Regions from separate parts of the Halomonas sp. LS-001 genome, predicted to be linked through region 1. Evidence: predicted binding sites of a transcription regulator. Region 1 holds the regulator's gene; the other holds the start of a gene.
The links. The regulator LexA, encoded in region 1, represses DNA repair genes until DNA is damaged. The targets are predictions, from matches to a motif close to TACTGTNTANNTANACAGTA.
Positions count from the first base shown of each region.

Region 2: recN (DNA repair protein RecN) is a predicted target of LexA. The motif match lies at 4,681-4,700, and genes of this name have one in related genera.

Region 1 covers NZ_CM129816.1:1,581,475-1,597,646, reverse strand. Annotated here, with positions in the region: gene ACU6TU_RS07170 (glycerophosphodiester phosphodiesterase family protein) at 1-42, shown strand, start outside; gene ppsA (phosphoenolpyruvate synthase) at 149-2,521, opposite strand; gene ppsR (posphoenolpyruvate synthetase regulatory kinase/phosphorylase PpsR) at 2,783-3,616, shown strand; gene ACU6TU_RS07155 (hypoxanthine-guanine phosphoribosyltransferase) at 3,691-4,269, opposite strand; gene nagZ (beta-N-acetylhexosaminidase) at 4,361-5,380, opposite strand; gene ACU6TU_RS07145 (L,D-transpeptidase family protein) at 5,517-6,035, opposite strand; gene ACU6TU_RS07140 (TetR/AcrR family transcriptional regulator) at 6,013-6,732, opposite strand; gene lexA (transcriptional repressor LexA) at 7,078-7,749, shown strand; gene ACU6TU_RS07130 (energy-coupling factor ABC transporter permease) at 7,784-8,455, opposite strand; gene purU (formyltetrahydrofolate deformylase) at 8,545-9,399, opposite strand; gene ACU6TU_RS07120 (ribonuclease J) at 9,716-11,317, shown strand; gene moaE (molybdopterin synthase catalytic subunit MoaE) at 11,297-11,776, opposite strand; gene moaC (cyclic pyranopterin monophosphate synthase MoaC) at 11,779-12,585, opposite strand; gene mobB (molybdopterin-guanine dinucleotide biosynthesis protein B) at 12,633-13,178, opposite strand; gene ACU6TU_RS07100 (uracil-xanthine permease family protein) at 13,343-14,575, opposite strand; gene upp (uracil phosphoribosyltransferase) at 14,735-15,364, opposite strand; gene ung (uracil-DNA glycosylase) at 15,460-16,143, opposite strand.
Region 2 covers NZ_CM129816.1:469,580-485,751, reverse strand. Annotated here, with positions in the region: gene dapB (4-hydroxy-tetrahydrodipicolinate reductase) at 1-475, opposite strand, end outside; gene dnaJ (molecular chaperone DnaJ) at 583-1,725, opposite strand; gene dnaK (molecular chaperone DnaK) at 1,853-3,787, opposite strand; gene grpE (nucleotide exchange factor GrpE) at 3,931-4,563, opposite strand; gene recN (DNA repair protein RecN) at 4,760-6,433, shown strand; gene ilvN (acetolactate synthase small subunit) at 6,544-7,035, opposite strand; gene ACU6TU_RS02095 (acetolactate synthase 3 large subunit) at 7,035-8,759, opposite strand; gene clpB (ATP-dependent chaperone ClpB) at 9,259-11,865, opposite strand; gene pgeF (peptidoglycan editing factor PgeF) at 12,011-12,766, opposite strand; gene rluD (23S rRNA pseudouridine(1911/1915/1917) synthase RluD) at 12,777-13,736, opposite strand; gene ACU6TU_RS02075 (outer membrane protein assembly factor BamD) at 13,884-14,681, shown strand; gene ACU6TU_RS02070 (methyl-accepting chemotaxis protein) at 14,960-16,172, shown strand, end outside.

The DNA.
Region 1 (16,172 bases):
ATGCTGGTAAAACTGCGTAACTGGTTACGCAGTGAAGGATAGGAACGATTTGATTTATCTGTAAAAACACCGTCACGGCACACAAAGGCGTGCCATGACGGTGTATTTTTGACAACTCACCAGTAGCTTTACACCAGCAACTAGCGGCTTAGTTGAGGGTTTCACCCGCCAGCATGAACCAGGTTTCCAGAACGGCGTCCGGGTTCAGGGAAACAGAATCAATCCCCTGCTCCATCAGCCATTTGGCCAGGTCTGGATGGTCAGACGGCCCTTGACCACAGATACCGACATATTTCCCCTGTGCCTTACAGGCCTGGATAGCCATGGCCAGCAGCTTTTTGACGGCTTCATTACGCTCATCAAACAGATGCGCCACGATGCCGGAATCACGATCAAGCCCAAGTGTCAGCTGGGTTAAGTCGTTTGAGCCAATCGAGAAACCATCAAAGTACTGCAGGAATTCATCTGCCAGCAAGGCATTCGCTGGCAGCTCACACATCATAATTACCTTCAGTCCGTTATCACCGCGCTTCAGACCGTTGGCCGCCATCAGATCAACGACTTCACGCGCCTCATCAGGAGTCCGCACGAAGGGCACCATGATCTCGACGTTATCAAGGCCCATGACCTCGCGTACGCGTTTGAGCGCACGACACTCCAGTTCGAAGCACGGACGAAACGCTTCAGAGATATAACGTGAAGCACCCCGGAAGCCCAGCATGGGGTTTTCTTCACCGGGCTCATACAGTTTGCCGCCGATCAGATTTTCATATTCGTTGGACTTGAAGTCGGACAGGCGAACAATTACCCGCTGCGGATAAAAAGCGGCGGCTAGCGTTGAAATCCCTTCCACCAGTTTATCGACATAAAAACTGACTGGATCCGTATAGCCTGCCGTTCTCAAATCAATAATCTGCTGCAGATCTGACGGCAGCGTATCGTATTCCAGCAGCGCCTTGGGATGGACGCCAATCATACGGTTGATAATGAATTCCAGGCGTGCCAGGCCCACACCTGCATTGGGCAGACTGGAGAAGCCAAAAGCACGATCCGGATTGCCCACGTTCATCATGATCTTGAACGGGATATCAGGCATGGCATCAACAGTGGAGACTTTATAGTCGAACTCAAGAAGTCCTTCATAGACGTGTCCAGCGTCGCCTTCCGCACAGGAAACCGTCACATCACTGCCTTCGTCGAGCAGCTCGGTGGCCTCTCCACAGCCTACGACGGCAGGAATACCCAGCTCGCGCGCGATAATAGCCGCGTGACAGGTACGGCCACCGCGGTTAGTCACGATGGCAGAGGCGCGTTTCATGATCGGTTCCCAATCCGGGTCGGTCATGTCGGTCACCAACACATCTCCATCATGAATCTTGTCCATCTCATCAGGGCTGAGCACAATCTTGACAGCCCCGCGACCAATGCGTTGACCAATGGCGCGACCCGTTACCAGTGTGCGGCCTTTTTCTTTAAGGTGGAAACGTTCCAGTTTGCCACCTTCCTGCTGAGACACTACGGTTTCAGGGCGGGCCTGGACGATATACAGCTCACCATCATCGCCATCCAACGCCCACTCGATATCCATTGGGCGCTGATAATGCTTTTCAATCGTCATAGCCTGTTCAGCCAGTGCCATCACCTGAGCATCATTGAGGCAGAAACGACCACGGTCTTTGAGCGGCACATCGACGGTCTCTACCGATTTGCCCGCACTGGTATCGTCGGTGTAGACCATCTTGATCAGCTTTGAACCGAGATTACGCCGCAGCACGGCCGGACGCCCTGCTGCCAGCGTCGGTTTGTGAACATAGAACTCGTCAGGATTAACCGCCCCCTGAACCACGGTTTCACCCAGACCCCAGGAGGCGGTGACGAAAACAGCATCCCGATAGCCGGATTCCGTGTCTAACGTAAACATCACGCCAGCAGCACCGGTTTCAGAACGTACCATCTTCTGAATGCCTGCTGACAACGCCACGTTTTCATGGGCATAGCCACGGTGAACGCGGTAAGAAATGGCACGATCATTAAACAGCGAGGCAAATACTTCATGCACCGCTCGCTTGATGTTGTCGAACCCTTCAATATTGAGGAAGGTTTCCTGCTGGCCAGCAAAAGAAGCATCCGGAAGGTCTTCAGCTGTCGCTGAGCTTCGCACGGCCACTTTCAGGTTGGGGTGTTGCTGTTGAAGTTGCTCATAAGCCTGGCGCAGAGCGGCCTCAAAAGCGGGTGGTAACGGCGTATCAATCACCCACTGACGAATATCGCGGCCCGCTTCTGCCAGCGCTTTAACGTCATCAACGTCCAGGCGTGACAAGGTCGCATTAATACGTTCATTAAGATTTTTGTGGGAGAGAAATTCCCGGTAAGCATGTGCCGTGGTAGCAAAGCCGCCAGGCACCGTCACGCCAACGCCAGACAGGTTTGAAATCATTTCACCTAACGAGGCGTTTTTACCACCGACCCGTTCTACATCGCCCATGCCCAACTGGTTAAACCACAGAATGTAATCTTCCACGCAACCCCCTAGAGTTTAGCCTCTGCACGGCCAGCGGGCCGCCAAAATAGATGCTGACACCCTAGCATCGCCCCATCTTATTCGCCATTGGTCTAACATCGAAGGTGATGGAGGATAATTACAACATAGAGGGGATTTTGCTGATTTGTGTAGTCTTCCGGCATGACGTGAAGTTTTCTAAAGCGTTATTGTTCTTGATAACAAGCCGTGACAATATCACACGATATGGACAGCCCCGAGCATCAATAGAGCGAATACCCGATGACACGCACCGCTTTTTTTATTTCCGATGGTACCGGCATCACGGCAGAAAGCCTGGGCCGTAGTCTGCTGGCACAGTTTGAAAACGTCGATATTAAAATGCTGACCAAGCCCTATATTGACACACTGGCCAAAGCGCGTGCGCTCGTGGAAGTCATTAATGCCACGGCTGCTCATGATGGCGAACAACCGATCATTATTGACACCATCGTTGATCAGGAAATACGTGACGTCATACGTGAAGCATCAGGCTTCAAGGTCGATATCTTTTCGACCTTCCTCAAGCCGTTGGAACAGGAATTGGAGACACACTCGTCATACAGCGTCGGACGCACCCACTCAATTGGTAGCGACGATGTCTACATGGACCGCATCCACTCTGTTCACTTTGCACTTGATAACGACGATGGTGCACGCACACATCAATATAACCAGGCTGATGTCATTCTGGTGGGCGTTTCACGCTGCGGCAAAACCCCCACCTCACTTTATCTGGCGCTACAGTTTGGCATTCGTGCGGCCAATTACCCACTTACCGAAGACGACCATGACGAAGATGGCGTACTCAAGTTACCCAAGTCCCTGGCGCCGCATCGACACAAATTATTTGGCCTGACGATTGATGCCCGCCGTCTCGCCGCCATTCGGCATGAGAGACGCCCTAACAGCCGTTATAGCTCAATGGACCAGTGCCTTCAGGAAATCGAGCAGGCGGAATCTCTCTACCGCAGCATGCACATCCCTTACATTGATACCACACGCTTTTCCGTTGAAGAAATATCCACACGAATGATTGCGGAAACCGGGCTAACGAGGCGTTTTTCACCACGTTAAACAGTCAAGCCGTCTATGCAGGCATCAGAACGACTGATGCCTGATTTCTAGGCCCCTGACTCAAAGCGCCTGAATCAAAGTCCTTTGGGAGCAAATATCCCAGGCGCGTTGCGCCAATATCCTTTGTAATCCATGCCGAAACCAAACACAAAGCGATCGGCAACTTCCAGCCCACAGTAGTCAGCTTTCAACCCCGGCGATGCCTTGCGGTCATGCTGTTTATCCACCAGGACGGCGGTGCTGATGCTGGCGGCCTGAGCGTCTTTGCAATAGGCCAGAATGGCAGCCAGTGTTGCCCCTTCATCTAGAATGTCATCCACAATAACCACATGACGCCCCGCCATGGGAACTTCAGGTGATACACGCCAGAATAGCTCGCCGCCACGCAGTTCACTGCGATAACGGGTGGCGTGAATGTAATCCACTTCCAATGGGAAACCCAGGCGCGTTAATAGATGACCGGTGGTAATCAGGCCGCCATTCATCACACAGTAAAAGACCGGTAGCTTGTCACCCATATCCCGAGTAATTTCTTCTGCCATGCGGCCCAGTGCATGCTCAACCTGCTGCTGTGTAATCAGGCAGTCGGCGTTTTCCATTAACTCGCGCATGGAATCGCGCGAAGCCTGTGTTTCGTTATCTAACTTGGCCATCATTTATCCTAAAACAATCATTCAAACTCGTTTCACACCATCTGAGTTAACCCGACCTGACGCCGACGGTTATAACTATCCGTTTATCCGTTTATCCGTTTCCGTTTGTCATGGCTTCAAGCTTGGCGTGCGTACGGCGCCAACGCCCCAAGGCAGAAAGCGCCTCAAGGTCGGGGCGCGCGCGGGCATAGCGCAACTTCGATGGGCGCTTGGTGCTCAGTTCTGCACACGCTTTCACCACGTCAAGTGCGGCGGCGCGATCGTTGCACACCAGCAAAATATCGCAGCCAGCGTCGAGAGCGGCCTTGGCTCGCTGGGCAGGTGGACCTGCCTCATGTGCACCTGCCATGCTTAGATCATCAGAGAAAATACAGCCCTTAAAGCCGAGTGATTCGCGCAACATACCCAACCAGGAGCGTGAAAAACCTGCTGGGCGATGGTCAAAAGCGCTGTATATGACATGGGCTGGCATGACGCCATCGAGCATTTTGGCAAGCTGCTTAAACGGAACCAGATCATGCGCTTTGATCGCACTTAAAGGCCGCTCATCGACCGGTAGCGCAACATGCGAGTCTTCTGCCACGCTGCCGTGCCCAGGAAAGTGCTTACCCACTGCCGCCATACCGGCATCATGCAAGCCTTGGATCATCGCCTGCCCGAGGTCAGCCACTTGCTGCGGGTCGTTACCAAAGCTGCGGTCACCAATCACGCAGGAAGTACCGCCATCAACATCCAGCACCGGCGCAAACGTAATATCAAGCCCACAGGCTGCCATTTCCATGCCAAGTAACCAGCCAGTATCCCGCGCCAGCGCAACGCCCTCTGCCGGGTCAGACTGATAACGCTGACCGAGCATGGCCATGGGTGGCAAACGGGTGACGCCTTCCTTAATGCGCTGAACGCGACCACCTTCCTGATCCACAGCAATCAGTAATTCAGGGCGTATCCGGCGAATGGCATCACACAACGCCCGCACCTGGGTGGCACTTTGAATATTACGCGCGAACAGGATAACGCCACCGACAGCAGAGGCTTTCAAAAGGCGGCTCTCATCAGGCGTTAACGACGTTCCTTCGAGGTCAAGCATGACCGAGCCAACGGGGTGTGTCATGACAAAGCATCCTGAAAAATAGACAGCAATTCTAGTCAATCGGCGTCAACATGCAACGAAACCATCAAAACGGCATTGTCACATCGGCTGATGTCAAAGAATTGATAATCAGTAAGTAACGTAAGGCAGTCACACCTTATAGATGAATCCATACCGGTGTTCCCGGCACGGCAGACGCAAATACATGCAGCAGGTCATCACGCTTGAGCCGAATACAGCCATGAGACATTGGCTGTCCCATCGGTTCCGACGGCGGCGTTCCATGCAGGTAGATAAACCGCCGCTGGGCATCGACATCCCCTCCCCGGTTAAAGCCACGCTCAAGACCACAGAGCCACAAGATACGTGTCAGGATCCAGTCTCTGTCTGGGTTCTGTTCGCCCAGTGCCGGCGTATAAACTTCACCGGTCCAGCGGCGGCCACGAAATACGCCATCCATGGGTGCCTCGGCGCCAATGGCCGCACGAACGTAATGCCAGCCTAATGGCGTTTTGCCACTTCCCTCCTGCTGACCTGCCCCGGCTTTACCGGTTGACACCAGACAAGAAAAGCCCGCTTCGCGCCCCTGCCACAACGTCAACGTTTGCTGTTGAATATCAATTTCAACCCAGTGCCCCGTGTCAGGCGGAAGATCAGCTAACGACGGCGTGTACATGAGACCCCTTGCTCTGTCCATCCTTACCCTGTTCATCCTTCTGGTCATTCTTTTCGAGCCTTTCAGGCAAGGGTGCATTCATGCCAGCCACCACGACCGGGCGCAAACGACGCACCAGGTCGCGCACGGAAATATGCTCCTGATAATCTTTCTGAGCGATATCTTTCAGTGCATCCAGACCCGAAAAAGTAAACGTCACCGTGCCCAGCATAAAGTGCAATCGCCAGAAGCGCTCCGCATCAGGCAGATCGGGAGTTGCTTGACGAATCAGCTCCGTAAAGCGCGTAAAGACATCGCCATATTGCGCCTGGATAAAATGACGCAGATGCCCTTGGGCCTGACTGTAAGCCAGGCCCAGAAGGCGCATGAACACCTTGAGACTGTTGCGTTCAGCAGGAACCGACAATACCGTTTCAGCCATGGTTTCCAATAACACTTCAAGAGGAATCACCTGGCCTTTGTATTGCACTTCAAGTTCATCCAGAGCGCTATGAAAACGTTCGCTGAAAGGATCGAGATAACGGGAAAACACTGACTGAATCAGCGCTTTCTTAGAGCCAAAATGGTAATTGACCGCTGCCAGATTAACTTTGGCTTTACTGGTGATATTGCGCAGCGACGTTTCCGCAAAGCCCCGCTCTGCAAATAGTACTTCAGCGGTGTCGAGAATGCGTGTCACTGTGTCAGGCTGAGCCATGGACGCTCCAGAGAACAGATGTTTAAAACAACGCCTGATATTACGTCATGGGTCAAAGGTGCTCAACGTTTGTTACACAAATACTTACAAACATTTTATGCCACCGCATGGCTTATTGACTTGCCAACACGCAAATGCTTGGTATCACTACACAAAATTTAACGTTCAGCCTGTACTGGATAGAGACACATACTGTATACTTAAACACATGCTTTATTAAATTTTTTTATTCATAAATGCTGGTTAACGCATGACACATCCGTCTCAGACACCTGTCGTAATCACGCTGCCAGCATTTGTCTGTTTTTTATTTCATTAACCAACAAGATCAGGTGGGAGCGTATTATGTCTCGGCCTTTAACAGCACGTCAGCAAAATGTTTACGACTTTATCGTTAAGACCATGGGTGAATACGGCTATCCGCCGACTCGCGCTGAGATTGCCAAAGCGCTGGGATTTCGCTCGCCGAATGCAGCGGAAGAGCATCTTCGGGCACTTGAGCGTAAGAAAGTCATTCGCATTATCCGTAATACTTCCCGGGGCATCCGCCTGCCCGCTCAGGAAGGTGTCGATATAACAACAGCGACACCGGAAACCTCACCGGTAGAAAACATGTCATCCGGCTTACCCATCATTGGGGAAGTTGCCGCTGGCAGCCCGATTCTGGCCGCTGAGCACATTGATCGTTACTGCCCTCTGCCCGCCGAATACTTTACGCCAAAAGCTGACTACCTCCTGCGAGTACGCGGCCTATCCATGAAAGATGCTGGCATTCTGGAAGGTGACCTGCTGGCGGTTCACCGCACAGAGCATGTACGCGATGGGCAGATTGTCGTGGCCCGGCTGGAGGATGAAGTCACCGTGAAACGTTTTAAACGTGACGGGCACCTGGTACAGCTTCTGGCAGAAAATGAAGATTTCTCTCCCATCAGCGTTGACTTACGTTCACAGCCTCTCGAAATCGAAGGCGTGGGAGTGGGCGTTATTCGTGGCGGTAACGGTCAGGCACTTGGTTAAACATCACCTGACCTGCTCTCATCATCCATTCTGCTTACTGCATGTCGATGTATCGGTGGTCATTAAAGGTGGCCACCCAATCAGGGTGATAGACCAACAGAACACTCAGTAGCATACCGGTAATAAATGCTTCTGACGGCATCAGCAACGGCAGAAAACGCGCATACTCCTGAGCCAGATAAACCGCTTCTGGTTCAGTTCCCGCCACAACGATCATCCCAACGGCTACCAGCCCTCCTGCCAGCGTTGCCAACGCAGAGCCGAAAAATCCGCAAGCAAACAGAAAAACCATCAGGTTATCAGGAAGTCTGCGGTCTACAAAACGCCATATCAACACCGTCGTCAGTGCAGGCACAATACCTGTGACAAGCACATTTGCGCCTAGTAATGGCCACTCATTGCGTCCAATCACGACCATTGCCACATTGATCATGAGATTGCTTAAAAGCGCCAGTGGTGCTTTGAACACAATTGTCATCAGTACGGTAAACACCAGATGCAGTGTTAACCAATCCACGGCTTGTGCACGCAGCTGCCACATCAGCACAACGGCCAGTGTCGCCGCCAGCCAGCGGTGCTGCAGTGCTGTGTCATTCATCAAAGGCTTCCAGGGCTTTAACATGACAACCCATATCAGCATCGCCGAGGACATCACTGCAGAAAGCACTAGCGCCCAGGGTGCCAGGACGCTTTCAGCAAAGGACATAAAGCCACCTCAATGGTATCGATAAAATCACGCACTATGATATGAAACCACGCACTATGATATTAAACCACGCTCTGTGATCCTCAACGTTAGCTGAACACCACCGTCTTGTTACCATGAATAATCACACGGTCTTCAAGGTGCCAGCGAACCCCGCGAGCAAGTACCGACTTTTCAACATCACGCCCGAAGCGGACCAGATCTGTCGGCGTATGACAATGCGTTACACGATGAATATCCTGCTCAATAATAGGGCCAGCATCGAGTTCTTCGGTCACATAATGACAGGTCGCCCCGGTCAGCTTGACGCCTCTTTCATAGGCCTGATGGTAAGGCTTTGCCCCGGCAAAGGAAGGCAGAAAGCTATGATGAATATTAATCACCCGGCCACGGTAACGCTGGCATAAGGCAGGCGGCAGAATCTGCATGTAACGGGCCAGTACCACACAGTCTGCCTGCAAGGCTTCTATATGTGACTCAACAGCAGCGAATGCGGGCTGTTTGTCGTCAGGATCAACGGGAATGTGATGATAGGGAATGCCGTACCACTCTGTGAGTGAGCGTAAATCATCATGATTGGATAGCACCCCAACGATTTCACACGCAAGCTCCCCTGCCTGCCAACGATAAAGCAGGTCTACCAGGCAATGTGACTCCTTGGAGACCATGAGTACGACTTTAGGGCGTTGCGCGGTATCGGTCAGCGCCCACTGCATTTTGAAATCATCCGCAACGGGGCGAAACGCTTCACGAAACGCCTCCAGCCCAATCGCCAGCGAATCAGCGAGAATTTCATAACGCATGAAAAATCGACCCGTCTCAAGGTCCGAGTGCTGACTCGCTTCCGTAATTGAGCCCCCCTGCTGAGCGATAAAATTGGCCACACGCGCCACAATGCCCACCTGGTCGGGGCAGGAAACCACTAAACGATAGTATCGGGACATAAAAAGGACTCTTGAAGTAATTCTAGCCTGACAACAGCAGCGTAACGATAGCAACACATCAAAATATCGGGAATCGCGTTTCCGCTGAATATGCCAAATGGAAGACATTAAGTGTAACGGATGTATTCTCTCTGATCACGATCAGAAATTGCGTCAGATCGCGACGATGATTGTGGCAGCCCCCTTCAATCCCGTATAGTAAAGGTCTTACTTTCAAGGCTTTTCACTCACGATGCATCCACCGCGCGTACACATTCGTCCCCGTCGTCGTCCTCCTCTGAAGCTACTACCACTAGGAGGATGCGGTGAAGTCGGTATGAACTTCACTCTATACGGTTACGAGGACCATTGGATCGCGGTAGATTGCGGCATGATGATTCGTCAGGACATGCCAGGTACCCCGCTACAGGTTCCCAACCTTGATACTCTGACGGCATTGGATATTACACCTGCAGCACTGTTTATTACCCATGGCCATGAAGATCATATCGGCGCAGTGGCCTGGCTCTGGCCGAACTGGCAATGCCCGATTTATGCCACTCCTCTGGCTGCAGGTCTGTTGCGCTTAAAATTCGCCGAACACGGCCTCAGCCCTGACAAAATCATCGTCGTTGACCTGGGAGAGGCGCTGTCTTCAGGGCCTTTTACCATCCGCCACCTTCCGCTAACACATTCCATTCCGGAAAGCTGTGCGCTAATGATGCAGGTGGGTGACTATCGGGTTCTACATACCGGCGACTGGAAACTGGATGCCCAGCCATTGGTGGGCAAACCGGTCGATGCCAGCCAGTTTCGCGCCCTGGCCCCTCTGGATCTGGTGGTGGGCGACTCCACCAACGCGCCCATGCCAGGCCATTCAGGCAGTGAAGGCGATGTGGCAAAAGCGTTGGCAAAAGCCATTGCGACCTGCAAGGGTCGCGTGGTTATTTCCTGTTTTGCCAGTAACGTAGCCCGTATTGTTGCGATTGCCCGGGCGGCGCAGCAATGCGGACGCAGAATCAGCCTGATGGGCCGCTCGATGGAACGCATGGTCACCGTTGCCAAGGGGTTGGGATATCTGGATGATCTGCCGCCGCTGGTACCCGCGCATGATCTGGGTTACCTGCCTGCCGACGAAGTGATTATTATTGCCACCGGCAGCCAGGGAGAGCCACGCGCCGCTCTCCAGCGTTTAGCCCAGCGTCGTCATCCGTTTGTCGATCTGGAACCGGGCGATAACATTATTTTTTCAGCCAAAACCATTCCTGGTAATGAACGCCCTATCGAACGGCTGAAAAAACGCTTTACCCAGATGGGTATCACCCTGTTTGATGAATTCAATCATCCTGAATTACATGCCACCGGGCACCCGGCTCAAGAAGAACTGCGCACGCTTTACCGCTGGATCAAACCGCGTCATCTACTGCCGGTGCATGGCGAAGCTCGTCATCAGCAGGCCCATCAGGAACTGGCCGAGTCAATGAACATCACCGCGCCGATAGCGCCATTAAACGGTGATCTGATTCATTTTGATGTCAACGGGCTGCGTCACGAAGGACGCTATCCTCAACCACCTTGCATTGTCAGCCAGAACAGCGTGGTTCCTCACCCAGGGCTGGATGCACCCAGTCGGCATAAGCGCCGTGGCAGCCTCTATCTGGCGCTGCCGGTCACCGCCAGTGACACCGGTTGGTGGCGGATTGGTCGGCTGATGCTCGACAACGCGGGTGCTGGCGCGCTTGATGAGGACAGTTTCAGTGACTGGCTGGATGAGCAGCTTGGCGACATTCATGCTGATACACTGGCAGAGTTACGTCAGGCATTACAGCCGCGCCTGATTGCCTGGCTGGCCGAGCACATGCAGCATCTTCCTGAGGTGCACTTACAGATCATGGCTGCAGAAATGCCTGAATCGACATCACCGGGTCAGGAGGCCTGAGGACGGCGCCCATCGCGTTGCATCCTCTTGATCCGAGGCTCGCTCTCGCACCCAGTAATCACCTTCTCGCGCATGTTCCTTTTTCCAGAACGGCGCCTGGGTTTTCAGAAAGTCCATGATGAAGTCGCACGCTTCAAAGGCATCACGGCGGTGAGCACTAGCAACCGACACGCGAACAATCGGGTCACCCGGTGCCATATAGCCAATACGATGAATAATCCGCACCCCCTGAAGTGCCCAGCGATGCCACGCCTGCTCGCCAATATCTTCCAGTGTTTTTTCCGTCATGCCCGGATAATGCTCAAGCGTCAACCCCGTCACATCGGGGGACTCATTGAAGTCACGAACCAAGCCGGTAAAACTTACCACCGCGCCGACATCCGTACGGTTTTCAAGAAGGTCATCGTAGGCATAGGCCATGTCAAACGGACGGGTCTGGATACATACAGCAATATTCATCGTTAACCGCCTGTCACTGGAGGGAAGAATGCCACCTCGTCGTCATCTGTAACCCGTGCACTGTCATTCACCATCACCTGGTTGACCGCACACAAGGTCCGCTGGTCACGTAATATGCTAAAACTTTCACCTCGGCTTACCAGGAAAGCTTTCAAACCTGCGATGTCTTTGGTTTCCAGCGCGTCCAGAGCAATGCTTAAATCGCTATAGCCAAGGCGCTCACGTAGCTCGGCCAGAAATTTAACGCGGACACAGTCACCCTCACAGCGCTCGCCAAGCCGCACTTCCCCTGTGGAACACACACCGGTGACAATTGGGCTAGCGTCTGGCTCTTGGTTAAAACGCTGATAATCGCTGCTCTTCCCTCCCACCTTGCTGTCCAGCTGAACACCTTCGATACACATCGACTTATCCACGGCTTTGCACATATCGTAAAGTGTCAAACAGGCAACTGACACAGCGGTCAGTGCTTCCATTTCCACACCGGTCTGACCGGTTAAACGACACATAGCCGATACATGCACACAGCCTTTTTGCGTGTCGATTTCAAAATCAAGCGACACTTTCGATAAGGCCAGTGCGTGGCACAGTGGAATGAGCTCATGCGTGCGTTTGGCCGCCTGAATACCGGCAATCCGTGCCGTCGCAATCACATCGCCTTTAGGTAAGGCACCATCGGTTAATAGCTGGAGCGTACGCGGCTGCATCATAATACGCCCGGAAGCCACCGCCTCACGACGTGTTTGCTGTTTATCGCCTACATCGACCATGTGTGCTTCGCCATTGGCATTAAGATGCGTCAACTGCATGTAGAATTACCCCAAGATTTGATTAAAGCCGTTAATTAACGCCGGGCTCAGCGATGCATCCAATGTTGAATCCATTCAGCGATGTCAGCAACGTTATCGATATCAAGCCGCGTCACAGATGTTTCCAGTGAACGCGTGTCCGTGTGCTTGAGAGCAGCGGCACATATTCCTTCACTCGTTAGTATGGAGGCATCGCCTACCCCGTCACGATACAACACCAGCTTAGGCAACGGCCACGCTTTGAAACCTTCAACAATCACCAGGTCCGGGGCATGTGGCGCCATCAAGGCAAGCAGGTGGTTCAGATCGGGCTCCTGCTGGCCAGGCGTTTCCTGCATCAACGCATAGCGCTGGTGCGACGCCACCAATACAGGCGCTGCCCCCGCCTGACGAAGCTGATAACTATCCTTACCCGGCTTATCGATATCAAACGTATGGTGCGCGTGTTTAATGACGCCAACGTTCAGGTGGCGCTGTCTCAACGCTGGCAACAACGCCTCCAGCAAGGTGGTTTTACCAGTACCACTCCAGGCAGCGACCCCTAAAACGGGAAACCCCAGGTCAGTAAGCGGTGTCATCGGCGAATGTTTCATGGCAGCCCTTATGGTTATATGAAAGATCAGTCACTCGAACAATCCGTCATTTGAACAGTCAGTCATTTGAACAGTCAGTCATTTGAACAGTCAGTCATATGAACAATGAGTCACTTGAACAGCCACTGAGTTCGCGTAACGGATTGTTCACGGGATAAGACCTTCTATTCATCTTCCTGCGCGCGCGGCAGGACCCAGTTCAGCACAATGCCGACAATCGCAGCCAGACTGACACCTTGCAGGGTAAATTGCCCGCCACCAAACTGCATACCACCAATACCGAACACCAGAATAAGCGATACCACCACCAGATTGCGCGGCGCAGTTAACGATTGTCCTGCGCGCACCAGCGTATTCATACCAACCACCGCAATGGAGCCGAAAAGTAACGTCATGATGCCACCCATCACCGGGCCAGGAATGGTCTGCAGTAACGCCCCCAATTTACCAATAAAGGCGAGCAGAATGGCAATCACGGCGGCGATGATCATATACATGGGGTTAAATGCACGTGTCAGTGTGACAGCGCCGGTCACCTCTGAATACGTCGTGTTGGGCGGCCCCCCAAAGAGCGCGGCCACAGTGGTTGCCAGGCCATCGCCCAACAGAGTGCGATGCAAGCCAGGTGTTTCCAGATAGTTCTTACGCGTGACCGAGCCAATCGCGATCATATCGCCGATATGCTCAACGGCCGGCGCAATGGCCACCGGAATCATGAACAGAATAGCCGCCCAGTGAAAGCTGGGAGCCGTAAAGTTGGGCAGCGATAACCAATCGGAAGATGTCACCGCAGAAAAATCCACCACGCCCATGATCAACGACAACACATACCCCGTGACGATACCGCCCATAATAGGCACCAGACGCAGTAACCCACGCCCGAAGACCGCCAAAACCAGCGTCACTAACAAGCTGGTCATGGAAAGAAAGATCGCTGGCCCGTAGGAGATATTGTCACTGGTTTCGCCGGTTGCCATACTGACCGCCACCGGTGCCAGCGCAAGGCCAATCACCATGATCACCGGCCCCACCACCACGGGTGGCAGCAACCGATGCAACCAGACGGTGCCTTTAAGGCGTACGACCTGGGAGATCACGACGTACACCAGGCCTGCCGCCATCAAACCGCCTAGCGTCGCCGACACGCCAAAGCTTGCGATAGAGCCTTGAATAGGTGCAATAAAGGCAAACGATGAGGCCAGAAAAACCGGCACACTCTGGCGCGTCACGGCATGAAACACCAGCGTACCCGCACCAGCGGTGAAGAGCGCAACGCTGGGGTCAAGGCCGGTCAGAAGCGGCACCAACACCAGCGCACCAAACGCCACAAAGAGCATTTGCGCACCGGTGAGTATCAGCTTTAGCCATGAATCGGTTTGCGCGCTTGTGTCGCTCACAAAATGCCTCCTTGATTGTGGTGAAAAAGATAGTTGAGCCAGTGCGATTGAGATAACGCTGAATGCGCGCTGCTATGTTCAGACGTTCAATGCCTCAGGATTGGCTCAAAAAAATGCCCCCAACGCCTATGGCGCAAGGGGCAACGGAGTTGAGCACGCTTAGCGTGTCCCAAAGATCTTGTCGCCGGCATCTCCAAGCCCGGGAACGATATAACCGTTCTCGTCGAGGCGCTCGTCTACTGATGCCGTATAGATGTCCACCTCTGGATAAGCGTCCTGAACGCGTTTAATCCCTTCAGGTGCGGCAACCAGCACAATCACTTTCATCTGCTCGCAGCCGTTTTCACGCAACATATCCAGCGTTGCGACCATAGAGCCACCCGTTGCCAGCATAGGATCAATCACGATCGCCATGCGTTCTTCAATGTCATTGGCAAACTTGGAAAAATAAGGCACGGGCTGGAGTGTTTCTTCATCACGATACAGACCAACAACGCTGACCCGCGCACTGGGAATCAGGTCTGTAACGCCTTCCAGCATCCCCAGCCCCGCCCGCAGAATAGGGACAACCGTTACCTTCTTGCCTTTCAGTCGACGCGTCATGATCGGCTGATCATTCCACCCCTGAATTTCATGATCTTCCAGCTTGAGCCCTTGTGTCGCTTCATAAGTGAGCAGCTTGGCCACTTCACCGGCCAGCTCACGGAAGCTTTTCGTGCTGATGTCCGCTTCGCGCATGAGACCCAGTTTATGCTGCACCAGTGGGTGGTTGATGGCGTGTACGCTCATGGGACTTCCTCGTTGCGGTTAAACGGAATACGACGTTTGTCGACGTGACAAGCGTGTAAAATTGCGCGCTATTCTACCCCCAACCTGCGGGAAGTTTAAGGGGCTGAAGGCAATTGCCAGTCAATAGGGGTGCGCCCCTGCGCTGCCAGAAACGTATTTGCCTGGGAAAAATGCCGTGTACCAAAAAAGCCACGATGCGCCGATAGCGGTGACGGGTGAGGCGCTTCCAGAATCAAATGGCGTTGCTGGTCAATCAACGCCTTTTTCTGCCGCGCATGGCTTCCCCAGAGTAGAAACACACTGGGTGGTGAGCACTGGCTGACGGTTTCAATGGCACGGTCAGTAAAGGGCTCCCAGCCTTTCCCGCGATGCGAAGCCGCGTTCCCCTGCTCAACAGTCAGCGCTGTGTTCAGCAAAAGTACGCCTTGCCTGGCCCAGTGTTCCAGGCAACCGTGCCCGACAGGCTGAAACCCGACGTCGCTGGCCAATTCCTTATAGATATTGACCAGCGACGGCGGCACCCGAACGCCTGGCTGCACAGAAAAACACAACCCATGAGCCTGATCAGGGCCGTGGTAAGGGTCCTGGCCAAGAATCACCACCTTGACGGCATTCAATGGTGTCAATTCAAACGCGCGAAACCAGTTGGAAGAATGCGGGTACACGACTTTTCTGGCGGCTTTTTCTGACGCCAGAAACTGCTTGAGCGAATGCATATAATCCGCCCGAAACTCAGCATCCAGTGCGCTTGCCCACTCGCCCGATAACGGATTCGTCATATCAGCCCTCGCCACGACACTTAACGTTG
Region 2 (16,172 bases), 1.1 Mb from region 1:
GACGATGATGAGCCTCAATCACTTCAATGTCATACCCTTCATCGCCTAGCGCCTTGGCCGCCGTTTCCAGCAGTTTCAGCGTCAGGTTCACGCCAACGCTCATGTTCGGTGCAAACACCATGGGCACGCGATCACGATAGCCATCCAGCTCGGCTAACTCGTCCTCACTCATACCGGTGGTACCGATCACCATGCGCTTACCATGCTCGGCACAGAACGCCAGATTCGCCAGCGTTACCTGGGGCGCCGTAAAGTCGATCAATACATCGAAGTCATCAACAATGGCAGCCAAGGAATCAACAGCGACCACACCGCGCTTACCAACGCCTGCCAGCTCACCAATGTCCGCCCCCGCCAGCGAGCTTCCCGGCTCAACGACCCCGCCTGCCAGCGAGGCATCTGCCTCTTGTTCAACCGCGTTGACTAGCGTGCGGCCCATACGGCCGGCCACGCCAACAATGGCAATTCGGGTCATGGAAACTCCTGTTATGTCCTTAAGGGGGAAATCAAAAAAGTAGTATACCAGAAAGCAAAACCCCCAATGACGCGAGCCATCGGGGGTGACAAAACCAGCCTGAAAACTTACGGCTTCATGTCTTCAAAGAACTTCTTCACGTTGTCGAAGAAGCCGGTTTTCTTCGGCGAGTGGCTGTGGCTGTTGCTGTCGTCAAAGCTTTTCTGCAGTTGACGGAGCAGATCCTTTTGCTCGTCATTGAGATTGACGGGCGTTTCCAGCACTACCTTGCACAGCAAATCACCAGGCGCACCGCCGCGAACTGGCTTAACGCCTTTACCCCGCAGGCGGAAGAGCTTGCCGGTTTGTGTTTCCGGCGGAATCTTCAGCTTGATGCGACCATCCAGGGTCGGCACTTCAAGCTCGCCGCCCAGCGACGCATCCACAAAGTTGATCGGCACATCGCATTGCAGATGCTTGCCATCACGCTGGAAGATATGGTGCGGTTTGATGGCAGCCTGAACGTACAGATCGCCAGGCGGCCCGCCGTTGATACCCGCTTCGCCTTCACCATTCAGGCGAATGCGATCACCGGTATCCACCCCCGCCGGAATCTTGACGGACAGCGTACGGGTTTCACGCACGCGACCTTCGCCATTACATTTGTGGCATGGCACTTTAATGTGCTGGCCACTGCCGTGACAGGTCGGGCAGGTCTGCTGAACGGCAAAGAACCCTTGTTGCATTCGTACCTGACCGTGGCCGTGGCAGGTCGGGCAGGTTTCCTTGCTGGAACCGGGTTCGGCACCGCCACCATCACAGCGGTCACATTCGATATGGCGCGGCACGCGAATATCAACTGTGGTGCCGGCTACAGCGCTTTCAAGGTCCAACTCAAGGTTGTAGCGCAGGTCGGAACCTCGTGCTGGCGCATTAGGCCCACGCCGACGACCACCGCCACCACCAAAAATATCGCCAAACACATCGCCGAAGATGTCGCTGAAATCTCCAGGGCCACCGCCACCAAAGCCGCCTCCGGCCTGGCCATCTACGCCAGCATGACCAAACTGGTCATAGGCACCACGTTTTTCGCCATCGGACAGCACTTCATAGGCTTCCGAGACTTCGCGGAATTTTTCTGCCGAGGTGGTATCGTCAGGGTTTCGATCGGGGTGATATTTCTGGGCCAGGCGGCGGTAGGCCTTTTTGATCTCTTTCTGATCGGCCCCTTTATCGACCCCCAGGACTTCATAGTAATCGCGCTTGGACATGGGTCCTACGCCTCCTGGTTAGCTACACATTCTGATTCGCTACGCGTTCATTCAAACGTTATAACCGGAAACAGCAACGCGGGAGTTGCCTCCCGCGTCACCACTTTCTTTAACAGAAAGAGGAAGTTTACTGCTTTTTCTGATCGTCGTTGACTTCTTCGTACTCGGCATCAACCACGTCTTCTTCCGGTTTGGCATTGGGGTCTTCAGCACCTTCACCTTCCGCTTGCTGAGCCGCTTCTGCCTGTTCGGCGTACATCTTCTGCGCTAGCTGACCAGAAGCTTCGGTCAGGGCATCCAGCTTCTTCTGGATGTTGTCCTTGTCATCCGTCTTCACGGCTTCTTCAAGCTCGGTGATGGCGGTCTCGATGGCCTGCTTCTCGTCGTCAGTTGCCTTATCACCGGCTTCTGACAGCGTTTTGCGGGTCGCGTGAATCATGCCATCTGACTGGTTGCGCAGCTGCACCAGCTCTTCGAACTTCTTATCTTCGTCCGCATGAGCTTCTGCATCGCGAACCATCTGTTCGATTTCATCATCGGTCAGACCGCTGGAAGCCTTGATGACAATCGATTGCTCTTTACCGGTGGCTTTGTCTTTCGCCGAAACGTTCAGGATACCGTTGGCATCCAGGTCGAAAGCCACTTCGATCTGCGGCACACCGCGCGGTGCCGGCGGAATATCGGCGAGGTCGAAGCGACCCAGCGATTTATTCTGCGACACTTGCTTGCGCTCCCCCTGAACAGCGTGAATGGTCACTGCTGTCTGGTTATCATCCGCTGTCGAGAAGGTTTGCGTCTTCTTCGTCGGGATGGTGGTGTTTTTCTCGATCAGGGGTGTCATGACACCACCCATGGTTTCGATACCCAGGGTCAGCGGCGTGACGTCCAGCAGCAGGACGTCTTTTACGTCACCGCCCAGCACACCACCCTGAATCGCAGCACCAACGGCAACGGCTTCATCCGGGTTAACGTCCTTGCGAGCTTCCTTACCGAAGAAGTCTGCCACTTTCTGCTGAACCTGCGGCATACGCGTCTGGCCACCGACCAGGATCACGTCATCCACTTCAGCAGCGGAGAGACCTGCGTCTTTCAAGGCCGTTTTGCACGGTTCCAGCGAACGCTGAACCAGGTCTTCTACCAGTGATTCCAGCTTGGCACGCGTCACTTTGACGTTCAGGTGCTTCGGCCCGGTGTTATCCGCCGTGATGTACGGCAGGTTAACGTCGGTCTGCTGAGCGCTGGACAGCTCGATCTTGGCTTTTTCTGCGGCTTCTTTCAGGCGCTGCATGGCCAAATTGTCGCCGGAAAGATCCATGCCACTATCTGCCTTGAACTGGTCAACCAGATAGTTGATCAGCGCCAGATCGAAATCTTCGCCGCCCAGGAAGGTGTCGCCGTTAGTGGCCAACACTTCAAACTGGGTTTCACCATCAACGTCTGCCACTTCGATAATGGAAATATCGAAAGTACCGCCACCCAGGTCGTATACAGCAATGGTTTTATCGCCGCGCGATTTATCCATGCCGTAAGCCAGTGCTGCTGCGGTCGGCTCGTTGATAATACGTTTTACTTCCAGACCCGCGATGCGGCCTGCATCTTTTGTGGCCTGACGCTGACTGTCATTAAAGTAAGCCGGTACGGTGATAACCGCATCGGTCACTTCTTCACCAAGATAGTCTTCGGCGGTTTTCTTCATCTTTTTCAGCACTTCCGCACTTACCTGCGGCGGTGCCATTTTTTTGCCTTTTACATCGACCCAGGCGTCGCCGTTATCGGCTTCGGTGATCTTGTAAGGCACCATCTTGATGTCTTTCTGAACGACGTCGTCTTTAAAACGACGGCCGATCAGACGCTTGATGGCGTACAGGGTGTTTTCCGGATTGGTCACCGCCTGGCGCTTGGCCGCCTGACCGACCAGCGTTTCGCCGTCGTCAGTGTAAGCGATGATGGACGGCGTGGTGCGGCCGCCTTCTGCGTTTTCAATAACCTTGGCGCTATCGCCGTCGAGCACTGCCACACAAGAGTTGGTGGTGCCCAGGTCAATACCAATAATGCGTCCCATAGTAAAAACCTCAAATTCGTGTTTGGAAACGGATGACAAAATGTCGTCTGAACAATGGCAGTTATTAGCGTTTTGCTAACTTCTGCGTGGTTGCTCTGTTATTTGGGGGCCTGTTGCAGCATTTCAAGGGTCTTTTATCCCTGTTATCCCGCTTTTTGGCTCACTACAACCATTGCCGGACGCACAAGGCGGCCGTTGAGCAGATAGCCCTTCTGCATCACATCCATCACAGTGTTGGGCTCCAACTCCGGGTTGGGAACCATCGTCATGGCTTCGTGTACTTGCGGGTCAAAGGGCTCACCATGAGGCTCAATCACTTCAACGCCGAACTTGTTCAACACATCGAGCTGCATTTTCAGCGTCATGGAAACACCTTCGCGATGCACCTCAGACGCTTCTTCCTGCATGGTTTCCAGCGCTTTTTCCAGGCTATCCACCACAGGAAGCAGTTCCTTGATGAATTTCTCCAGCGCGTACTTACGGGCTTTTTCGGCTTCCTGTTCGGCACGACGGCGTACGTTCTGTGCTTCAGCCGCTGCGCGTAGCGCCTGATCTTTGGCGTCGGCCAGACTTTGCTCCAGCTCTTCTACCTGCGCCGCCAGCACTTGAGCTTCCGGATTATCGTCGGCGGTGTCGATGGTATCGCCTTCGTCGTTAATCAGGTTTTCCAGCTCACCTTCGGCCAGGCGCTCTTCAGCTTCCTGCTCCGGCGCTTCGGATTCCTGCTCGTGGCGAGCCAATTCATCATCAAGTGGGGTTTGCGGTTCTTTCGCCATGGGGAACTCCTACAAAGCAAACATGGACTAATTTATCGGTTTGCTGGGTATATGGGGGCCATAGCGCTCAACTCAAGAGGGAAATTTGAAGAGATGGCATTGAAGCACATCATCAGCTACTGTATAAAACAACAATAATTGGATGTGTATCCAGTGATTCGTCACCGTTGATCTGCCTCAGCGCCAGGAGGAACCCATGCTGACCCAGTTAGCGATCCAGGACTTCGCCATTGTCGACCACCTTGAGCTGGAGCTCACTGGCGGCATGACCGCTATCACCGGTGAAACAGGTGCCGGCAAATCGATTCTGCTTGGGGCCTTGGGGTTGTGCCTGGGTGAACGGGCCGACGCAGGCAGTGTGCGTCACGGCTGTCAGCGTGCTGACCTCTCGGCGCGCTTTGACATTCATCACCTGCCGGCCGCACAAGCCTGGCTGGCTGAACGAGAGCTACCTGAGGATGAATGCCTGCTGCGCCGCGTTATCACGTCCAATGGTCGTTCCAAGGCATGGATTAACGGGCAACCGACGACGATTGCTGATCTTAAATCGCTGGGCGAACATCTGATTCAGATTCATGGCCAGCACGCTCATCAGGCCCTGCTGCGTGAAGAGACACATTTAGCGCTACTCGATGACTATGCGGGGTTAAATGCTGACGTTAGCCAGCTCACCGATACCTTCCGTGCCTGGCAACGCACTCGTCGGCGCTTGAAGGAACTGAGTGAAGCAGGCAGTGAAATAGAAGCCAAGCGTCAGCTGCTGCGTTATCAGGTTGAGGAGCTGGATCAACTGGCCCTTGAGGAAGATGAACTGCCGACTCTGGAAGAAGAACAGTTGCAGCTGGCCCACGCGGAGGAAATCCTGCGTGAAACCGAATTTGCTGCCGAGTGCTGCGCCAGCGATGAAGGCGGTGCGCTTTCTCTATTGCATCAGGCTCATCAACATTTAAGCGCACTGCCCGGCAGCGATAAAGGCGCCCTGGCCAACACGCTGAATATGCTTAATGAGGCCAGAATTCAGATTGAAGAAGCCTCCAGCGAACTGGCACGCCTTGCAGGGCACACGGAACTTGACCCTACCCGGCTGGCCTGGGTGGAAGATCGTCTGGGTGATATTCATCGCCTGGCGCGCAAGCATCACGTCACGCCGGAAGAGCTCCATGCGTTTCACCAGCAGCTAAGTGAATCACTCAGCCAGTTGGACACCAGCGATAACGACCTGGACGCGTTAAGTGAAAAAGCCAACACGCTGCGCGAACAATACCGCGAGCAGGCAAAAACCCTCAGCAAGGCGCGCCAGAAAGCCGCGACAAAACTTGGCAAGGAAGTTCAGCAGCAGCTGGCTTTTCTGGCCATGGGCAAGGCACATTTTGACGTGGCACTAGAGGCTCGTGAGACACCGGCCCCGGACGGCATTGACCGTGTTCAGTTTCTGATCAGCGCTAACCCTGGCCAGCCTGCCCGACCATTGGCCAAAGTGGCCTCCGGCGGCGAACTTTCAAGAATCAGTCTGGCCATCCAGGTGGTCGCCGCCAGGCACTCAACGATCCCCAGCCTGGTCTTTGATGAAGTGGATGTTGGTGTTTCTGGCGCCACAGCGGAAATCGTCGGCCAGCTGCTGCGTAAGCTGGGTAATGACGGCCAGGTAATGACCGTCACCCACTTACCCCAAGTGGCGGCCCAGGCACATCAGCACCTGCATATTGAAAAATGCGCCAAGCACAATACCACGCAGACCAATATGGCGCTTCTGGATGAGAGTGGTCGTATCAGTGAGCTGGCACGCATGCTCGGCGGCGTCAATCTTTCCGAGCAGACCCTGGCTCATGCGCGGGAAATGCTCAGCGCCAGCCAGCACCCGCCACACTAGATACCATCGTTCCTAACCGCCTAAAAAAACGCCCGAACCGTGATAACGATTCGGGCGCTTTCGTGGGTCAGCGCAAAAATGCACCACCTTTTTTTACTTTTACTCAACGCTTAAAGGGTAAGCACCTTGTCACCGCGGGCAATACCGGAAACCCCGGTGCGTGCTACTTCCAGAATACCGATGGGCGCCATCGCATGCAGGAAAGCATCCAGCTTGGCGGCATCTCCGGTAATCTGCACCGTGTAAAGGTTAGGCGTCACATCGACGACCTGGGCACGGAAGATATCGGCGGTACGCTTGACCTCATCACGTGCCGCCCCCAGGGCCTTCACCTTGACCAGCATCAGCTCGCGCTCGATATGGTTGCCTTCGGTGAGATCCACCAGTTTCACCACATCAATCAACTTGTTGAGGTGCTTGGTGATTTGCTCGATAACACGGTCATCACCAACCGTGGTTACCGTCAGACGCGACAACGATGGATCTTCCGTGGGAGCCACGTTAAGCGTTTCAATGTTGAAGTTACGCTGAGAAAACAGACCGACCACACGCGACAAAGCACCCGGTTCGTTTTCCATCAGAATCGAGATGATATGACGCATTAGGTACGCTCCGTTTTAGACAGTAACATGTCACGCATGGAACCCAGCGGAACCTGCATCGGATAGACGTGCTCATGAGGGTCTACCTTGACGTCCAGGAACACCAACTCATGCTTGTTGACAAAGGTCCGCTCCAGCGCTGCATCCAGTTCTTCGAGGGTATTCACCGTAATAGCGGTAAAGCCATACGCCTCAATCAACAGGTGGAAGTCCGGCAGTGACTCCATATAAGAATGCGCATGGCGAGATTTATAGTTCAAATCCTGCCACTGGCGTACCATCCCAAGCGATGCGTTATTGAGGTTAACGATTTTCACCCCAATACCGTACTGCTTACAGGTGGAAAGCTCCTGCATCATCATCTGGAAGCTGCCTTCACCGGTCACACATACAACGTCAGCATCCGGGAAGTTCTGCTTGATGCCCATGGCGGCCGGAAAACCAAACCCCATCGTGCCAAGACCACCGGAGGTGATCAGTCGATTGGGCTTTTCAAACTTGTAATACTGGGCCGCGAACATCTGATGCTGACCCACATCGGTGGTCACATAGGCTTCACCACGGGTCACACGGCACAGCGCCTCAACGACTTCCTGCGACTTCAATGCCTCCCCTGGCTTGGAAGGCTCATATAGCTTGCCTTCGCGCTCGGCGCGCCAGCCATCGATCTGTTGCCACCAGGCATTCAACGCCTCAGGGCTGGCAATGTCCTTACCTTGCACCAGGCTGATCATTTCATTGATCACACTGGATGCTGGTCCAACAATCGGTACATCCGCCCGTACGGTTTTGGACACGGAACTCGGGTCCACATCAACATGAATAATCTTGGCCGTTGGACAGAATTTCGACGTGTTGTTGGTCACCCGGTCATCAAAACGCGCCCCGATAGCAATGATCAGGTCAGCATGGTGCATGGCCATATTGGATTCATATGACCCGTGCATGCCAAGCCAACCCAGACATTGCCGATCGCCCTGCGGGTAAGCGCCAATGCCCATCAGGGTGGTGGTAATCGGGAAGCCGAGTTTTTTAACCAGATCGGTCAAGCCTTCGCTGGCCTTGCCAGTCACCACACCGCCGCCGGTATAGAATACCGGGCGCTTGGCTTTGAGCATTAACTCGACGGCTTTTTTGATCTGGCCGGTATGACCGCGCGTGACCGGGTTGTAAGAGCGCATCTTGACCTTTTTCGGGTAGACGTACTCATAACGCTCGGTAGGTGCTGTCATATCCTTGGGGATATCGACCACCACCGGCCCTGGGCGCCCTGTTGCTGCCAGATGGAAGGCTTTCTTCAATACGTCAGGAATTTCTGACGGGTGCCGAATCGCGAAACTGTGCTTCACGATCGGGCGGGTCACACCGATGATATCGGTTTCCTGGAAAGCGTCATCACCAATCAAATGGCTCATGACCTGGCCACACAGCACAACCATGGGAATAGAATCCATGTAAGCGGTGGCAATACCTGTCACGGCGTTAGTTGCCCCGGGACCCGAGGTCACCAGCACCACGCCGGGTTTTCCTGCTGCACGCGCATAACCGTCAGCGGCATGCGTTGCCGCCTGTTCATGGCGTACCAGGATATGTTTGACTTTATCCTGACGGAACAGCGCGTCATAAATATGCAGCGCGGCCCCTCCGGGATAACCATAAATATATTCAACGCCCTCATCCTGCAAGAAGCGGGCGATCATGTCTGCGCCGGAAAGCAATTCCACTGTGTATCTCCCCTGGAGGTCTCGAGTGCCATCAACAGGCCCTTGCCTGCCGTGTCGAGTGCGGCGGTATGCCGCTGCCGGTTACGCCGGCACCTGATGCCAAACCCTGGCAATAAGACCCGGTTGGGGTCTGCACTCTCATCGCAGCGGGTTGCTGCGTCGGGGCATTGGCCAGGTCGAGCGGTTAGCTCAAGCCCGGAAACCCTTCGGCGGGTAAAGGCATAAACCTACCCTTCGCGCGGGATGAGGGGATTACCCGTTGAGTCCGCGCCCGCAAATCAGGAACCCACAAGATTCTATCAGCACACACAGGCTGTCAACCTCTTAGCTCGACTCTTTCACTACCCTGCGACAAAAGAATCCATTTATCGTTGATATCCGTGTATTCAGGCATAAAAAATGCCCTACCAGCCGATGGCCAATAGGGCAGTTTTTTAAAACGTTAATCTGAGGCGAAAAACGTTAATGCATGGCTAAACGTTCACTCATGACTCACCATTCACGACTCAGCATTGAAGAGCAGCTTCCCATCCTGCGCGGTGACGTGAATCACGCTGCCGGGGGCAAACTTGCCAGCCAAAAGCGATTGCGCCAGCGGGTTTTCAATCCGACTCTGAATAGCCCGCTTGAGCGGACGCGCCCCAAACACCGGATCAAACCCGACCACGGCTAGCTGAGCCATGGCTTCATCACTCAGTTCAAGTCGCAGGTCGTGCTCAGCCAGGCGAGTCTGCAAGCGTGCCAGCTGAATACCGGCAATCGCCTGAATCTGTTCCTGCCCCAGCGCGTGGAACACCACAACTTCATCAATGCGGTTGATCAACTCAGGCCGGAAGTGATTCCCGACCACGTCCATGACCGCATTTTTCATCGCTTCATAGTCACTGTCCTTGTCAGAACTCACATCGCCGCCCATGCGCTGAATGATGTCGGAGCCCATGTTGGACGTCATGACGATTACCGTGTTGCGGAAATCCACCGTCCGCCCCTGGCCGTCGGTCAAACGCCCATCTTCCAACACCTGCAGCAGAATGTTGAACACATCCGGGTGAGCTTTTTCCACTTCATCCAGCAACAGCACCGAATACGGTTTACGGCGCACGGCTTCCGTCAGGTAACCGCCTTCTTCATAACCCACGTAACCCGGAGGGGCACCAATCAGGCGGGCAACGGAATGCTTCTCCATAAACTCCGACATGTCGATGCGTACCATGGCTTCTTCGGTATCAAACAGGAAGTTGGCCAAGGACTTGCACAACTCCGTCTTACCCACCCCGGTCGGGCCCAGAAACAGGAAAGAGCCGTTAGGCCGATTCGGGTCAGAAAGGCCCGCCCGTGAGCGGCGAACCGCATTCGACACCGCTTCAACGGCTTCATTCTGGCCAATGACTTTCTCGTGCAGCGCGTCTTCCATACGCAACAGTTTGTCACGCTCACCTTCCAGCATCTTGTTCACCGGAATGCCCGTCCAGCGTGAAACGACTTCGGCGATTTCTTCTTCGGTGACATTCGAGCGCAATAGCTGATGGCTGGCAGTGTCTGCCGCTTCACCTTCGTTGCTTTCGGCAATTTTCTTTTCCAGCTCGGGAATCTTGCCGTACTGAATCTCCGACATGCGCCCCAGGTCACCCTGGCGACGCGCCTGCTCAAGATCAATCCGCGCCTGTTCAAGGTCCGCCTTGAACTGCGCCGCTCCCTGAATGCTGGCTTTTTCCGCTTTCCAGATTTCATCCAGGTTCGCGTATTCACGTTCCAGCTCATGAATCAGGTTATCAAGAGCTTCCAGGCGTTTTTTCGACGCGTCATCGGTTTCTTTTTTGAGCGCCTCGCGCTCCATCTTGAGCTGAATCAGACGCCGATCAAGTCGGTCCATTTCTTCCGGCTTCGAGTCCAGCTCCATGCGAATCCGCGAAGCTGCTTCGTCAATCAGGTCGATGGCTTTATCCGGCAGCTGACGATCGGTGATATAGCGAGTCGAGAGCTTTGCCGCCGCAATAATCGCCGAATCGGTAATATCGACGCCATGGTGCACTTCGTAACGTTCTTTCAGGCCACGCAGAATCGCAACAGTGTCTTCTTCACTGGGCTCGTCCACCAGCACTTTCTGGAAGCGACGCTCCAACGCGGCGTCTTTTTCGATGTACTTGCGATACTCATCCAGCGTGGTCGCGCCAACGCAGTGCAGCTCGCCACGCGCCAATGCTGGCTTGAGCATATTGCCAGCATCCATGGCACCTTCTGCCTTACCGGCGCCGACCATGGTGTGAAGCTCATCGATAAACAGAATGACTTGCCCTTCTTCCTGGGAGAGTTCCTTAAGCACGGCTTTCAGCCGCTCTTCGAATTCCCCGCGGAATTTAGCGCCCGCAAGCAATGACCCCATATCCAACGAGAGCACGCGCTTGTCTTTCAGCCCTTCCGGCACTTCACCATCGACAATACGTTGCGCCAGCCCTTCAACAATGGCGGTTTTACCCACCCCTGGCTCACCAATCAACACGGGGTTATTTTTGGTACGGCGCTGCAACACCTGAATGGTGCGGCGGATTTCATCGTCACGGCCAATTACCGGGTCCAGCTTGCCGTCCAGGGCACGCTGGTTCAGATCCAGCGTGTACTTGTTGAGCGCTTCGCGCTGGTCTTCCGCGTTAGGGTCATCCACTGAATCCCCTCCGCGCAACTGATCAATCGCAGCCGTCAGGCTTTTGCGCGTCAATCCAGCCTCTTTCAATAGCTGAGTCAGCGCCTTGTTCATCTCAAGCGCCGCCAGTAGCACGAGCTCCGAGGCAATAAATTGATCCCCTCGGGTTTGTGCCTCGCGGTCGGTCAGGTTGAATAGCTTGATCAGCTCACGCGACGGCTGTACTTCGCCATCAAACTGGCTGACTTTGGGCAGATCGTCGAGTTGGCGGGTTAAGCCATCTCGCAAGCGGCTGGGGTCGCCCTCTGCTTTTTGTACCAACGCCTTGAGACCGGTGTCGCGGTTTTCCAGCATGGTAAACAGCAGGTGGACAGGCTCTAGCTGATTATGCCCACGACCGACAGCCAACGACTGAGCATCCGCAATGGCATTTTGTAACTTGGCAGTAAATTTATCGAATCGCATTCTATTCTCTCCCGGGATGGCGGTGCGTTTGGACGCATCGCGTGACCCTTTTATCTTGACTTATTAGAGAAAATGGTGACTGATACGCTACTTTTCAAGGGAGACTGACAAGTTTTGTTAACACAGATGAGGACTATTTTTCCCGTTAACGTAACCAGATAACACTGGCCATACGCCCTGTGCGGCCTTCATCGCGGCGGTAGGAATAAAAACGTGATTCACAGGCAGTGCAGAAATGGCCACCGCTTATATTATCAACCCCAAGAGCTTCCAGACGCAGCCTTGCGAGCTTGTAGATATCTGCCATGCGGTGCCCCATACGATAAGGACTGTGGTCAAACGCTTCTTCTGCTTGCGGCTGGACGGCGACGAACGCCTCGTAAACCTCAGGCCCCACTTCAAATTGTGCCGTTGAAATAGCGGGGCCCAGCCAGACCAGTAACTCTTCAGGCGGTGTGTTCATGGCAGCAACAGCGGCTTCTAACACACCTCCGGCCAACCCACGCCAGCCGGCATGCGCCAAGGCGACTCGCGAGCCTGCACGATCACAGAACATCACTGGCAGACAGTCAGCCGTCATGACCACACAGGCGTATTCAGATGTTGTTGCCACAGAGGCATCCGCTTCCGGTGAGTCTGCCCTGTACTCCTGTTGAACGCGGGCACCGTGGGTCTGGTTTAGCCACAGCAAAGGACGGTCATCGCCCACCTCTTTCTGCAACAACCGACGGCATAACGCCACATGATCAGGGTTGTCCCCCACATGGTCAGCGGGATTAAACGCAGCAAACTCTCCCTGACTTGGCCCCGCTTCTCGAGTGGTAACAAAGGCACCGACATTGGCAGGTGCTGGCCAGTCCGGGAGGATCAGCGACGGGCGAAGATCAATGGCATCACTCATGGCAGGCTCCTTAACGCATCGTTGCGTGATCTTCACGCAGGTAGTCCAGCAGCATCAGCAGGTCATCTGGCAGTGCCGCCCGAAAGCTCATTGAATCACCACTGCGCGGATGAACAAAGCTGAGCTTGCGGGCATGCAACGCCTGGCGGGGAAACTCACGCAGAATCTCTTTTAAAGAATCAGCAGCACCGGGCGGCAGTTTGGGTCGGCCGCCATAAAGCGGGTCGCCAATCAGCGGATACCGCGCATGGGCCATGTGAACGCGAATCTGGTGGGTGCGTCCGGTTTCCAACTGACAGCGCACATGGGTATGCGCACGAAAACGCTCGACCACGCGGTAATGAGTGACCGCTGGCTTGCCAGATGCGCTCACCGCCTGACGTTTGCGATCCTTGGGATGCCGACCAATCGGCGCATCCACCGTGGCACCGGAAACCGGCGTACCGATCACAACCGCATCGTACTGGCGTGATACCGTACGTGCCTGCAGCTGCTGAACCAGGGCCGCTTGTGCAGGCAAATTTTTAGCGACCATCATCAGTCCGGTTGTATCTTTATCCAGACGATGAACAATGCCCGCTCGCGGCACCTGCGCAAGTGTCGGTTCATGATGCAGCAATGCATTCAGAAGCGTACCGTCAGGATTACCGGCAGCCGGATGAACCACCATGTTCGCCGGTTTATTCACCACGATCACATCATCGTCTTCGAACACAATCTCCAACGGAATATCCTGAGCCTCAAAACGCCCTTCTTCTTCCAGCACCGCGCTAAGGCTTAACACTTCTTCACCATGCAGGCGGGTTTTTGGCTTTACCTTCTGGCCATCAACGGTTAACTCTCCCGCATTGATCCATGTTTTCAGGCGCTCTCGCGAATAGTCGTTGAACAGCTCAGCGGCCGCCTGGTCCAAGCGGGTACCGGCAAGCGAGGCCGGCACCCGCAAGGAATCTTCAATGGTGCGGGACATAACGGCTCCTTTCTTGTCACACTGACACAATACGTTTTACGCCTGCGTTTTATGCCAAGGTGATTTATAGTGGGACTTTAAAAATCTATTCTACCATGGCCGTCGATGCTTTTTAGCGTCCGCGGTTTGATTGTAACGAGGATAACCATGCGCGTTTTTTCTGCTGCTACCCGATTTGCAGCGCTTGCCTTAAGTCTCGCCTTTTTAGCGGGCTGTGCCAGTAACAATAATGAAGACGAAGGTGAATACGATTCGCTCGCTGAGCGTGAGCTGTATGAAAGCGCTCGGGATGCACTGGATCGCAACATACTGCCGACGGCCATTGATCGCCTTGAAGCGCTGGATACCCGTTTTCCTTTCGGTGTCCATGCCGAGCAGGCGCAGCTTGAGCTGATTTACGCCTATTATGAAAACAGCAACTGGGAAGAAGCTCGGGCGGCCGCGAGCCGCTTTATTCGTCTGCACCCGGACCACCCGGAAGTGGATTATGCCTACTACGTGCGTGGGCTTTCTGCCTGGCAGGCAGGTCGCTTCAGCCTTGAACGCTTACGCCTGATCGATATTTCCAAACGTGATGTGGGCGCTACCCGCGATGCCTACAACGATTTTCGCGAGCTGATTCAGCGGTTCCCCAATAGCGAACATGCCGCCGACGCCCAGCAGCGTATCGTTTACCTGCGGGAACTGCTGGCTCGTCACGAGCTCCACGTTGCTGATTACTATCTGCGCCGCGGTGCTTTTGTGGCGGCCGTTGAGCGCGGACGCTGGGTGGTTGAAAACTATCCGGCGTCCAATGCATCAGAAGATGCGCTCGCCGCCATGGTAGAAGGTTATATGGGCCTGGGCATGGATGACCGCGCCAACGAAGTGCTGGACGTACTCCGCGCCAACAACCCTAACTATGAACAACTTGACGGCAGTCGCTTTTCACCTAAGCATTTGTAACCTAGGTATTTATAATCTAAGCATTTGTAACCCCAATATGGCGGGGAAGCGGCAGTCGCCGTGATACCTGAGCACGATGAGACACTTGAACCACGCTACGGCGTGGTTTTTTTCTGCCTTAACACTGGATAGAAAAACATTACACTCTTGCACACCGCTAGCAGAATGTTACATAAAAATACACAAAAAGCATTACAAAGGTTATACAAGCGAAGAAAACCTCATTATTATTGTACTCACATTATAAATAGACACTTAACAGTACAAGGGGTACAAAAATGCGCTCACTAAATGGCCGATTATCAAAAATGACGATTGGGTCACGCCTTGGCCTGGGTTTTACCCTGCTACTGACGCTTCTGATCATCCTGACCTCGGCAGGTATCTGGCAGGTCAATCAGATTGATCGCAACTTGACCAGCATCAATGACATCAATGGAACCCAACAACGCTATGCTGTTGACTGGCGGGGTAGCGTTCATGACCGAGCCATCGCACTAAGGGATATCGTGCTGGCGCAGGATGCGTCTTCCGTGAGCGCTTTGAAAGCCCATATGCAGCAGCTTCAGGATGACTATAAAGCGGCCTCCCGTGGGATGCAGCAGGTGTTGTCCGAGCACCCCTCCACCACTCAGACGGCGCAGCTGCTTGAGCGCATTGATGCCCAGCAAACGACCACGCTGGCAGCGACCCAAAACGTTATACAAGCCTACGACACCGGACGCATTGAACAGGCTCGCGAGCAATTGCTGAACAATGCTGGCCCTGCCTATGCCGAATGGCTGAATCGAATCAACCAGTTTATCAACCATCAGGACGCCATCAACAACGCCACTACCGCCAGTGCCCGTGATACCGCCTCTGGTTTTCAGCTGCAAATGTTTAGCCTGACACTCCTCGCCGTGCTGGTGGGCGGAATCATTGCCTGGCTACTGACCCGCCAGTTACTAAAAGAACTGGGCGCAGAACCGCACGAGGTGAAAACTTTTGCTGATGCCGTTGGGCGCGGTGAGCTTACCACTCAAGCACGCCTGAAAGCAGACGACACCCACAGCATCATGGCGTCACAGGTTGCAATGGCTCGCCAACTGCAAGAGATAGTCAGCCAGGTGCGTCATTCTGCCGATGCTGTTGCAAGTAACAGCGAACAGATCGCGGAAGGCAATAATGACCTTTCTTCACGCACCGAGCAGCAGGCGAGCGCTCTGGCTGAAACAGCGTCAGCAATGGAGCAACTGAACAGTACCGTCAAACAGAATGCCGATAATGCCGCACAGGCAAGTAGCGAGGCGGCTAGCGCATCGAAGACAGCCACGCAGGGTGGCGAGGCGGTGCATCAGGTGGTCGCCACCATGAACGAACTGAACCACAGTTCGCGGGAAATCGCGGGTATTATTTCCACCATTGACGCAATCGCCTTCCAAACCAACATTCTGGCACTCAATGCGTCAGTAGAGGCGGCACGCGCTGGCGAGCATGGCCGTGGTTTTG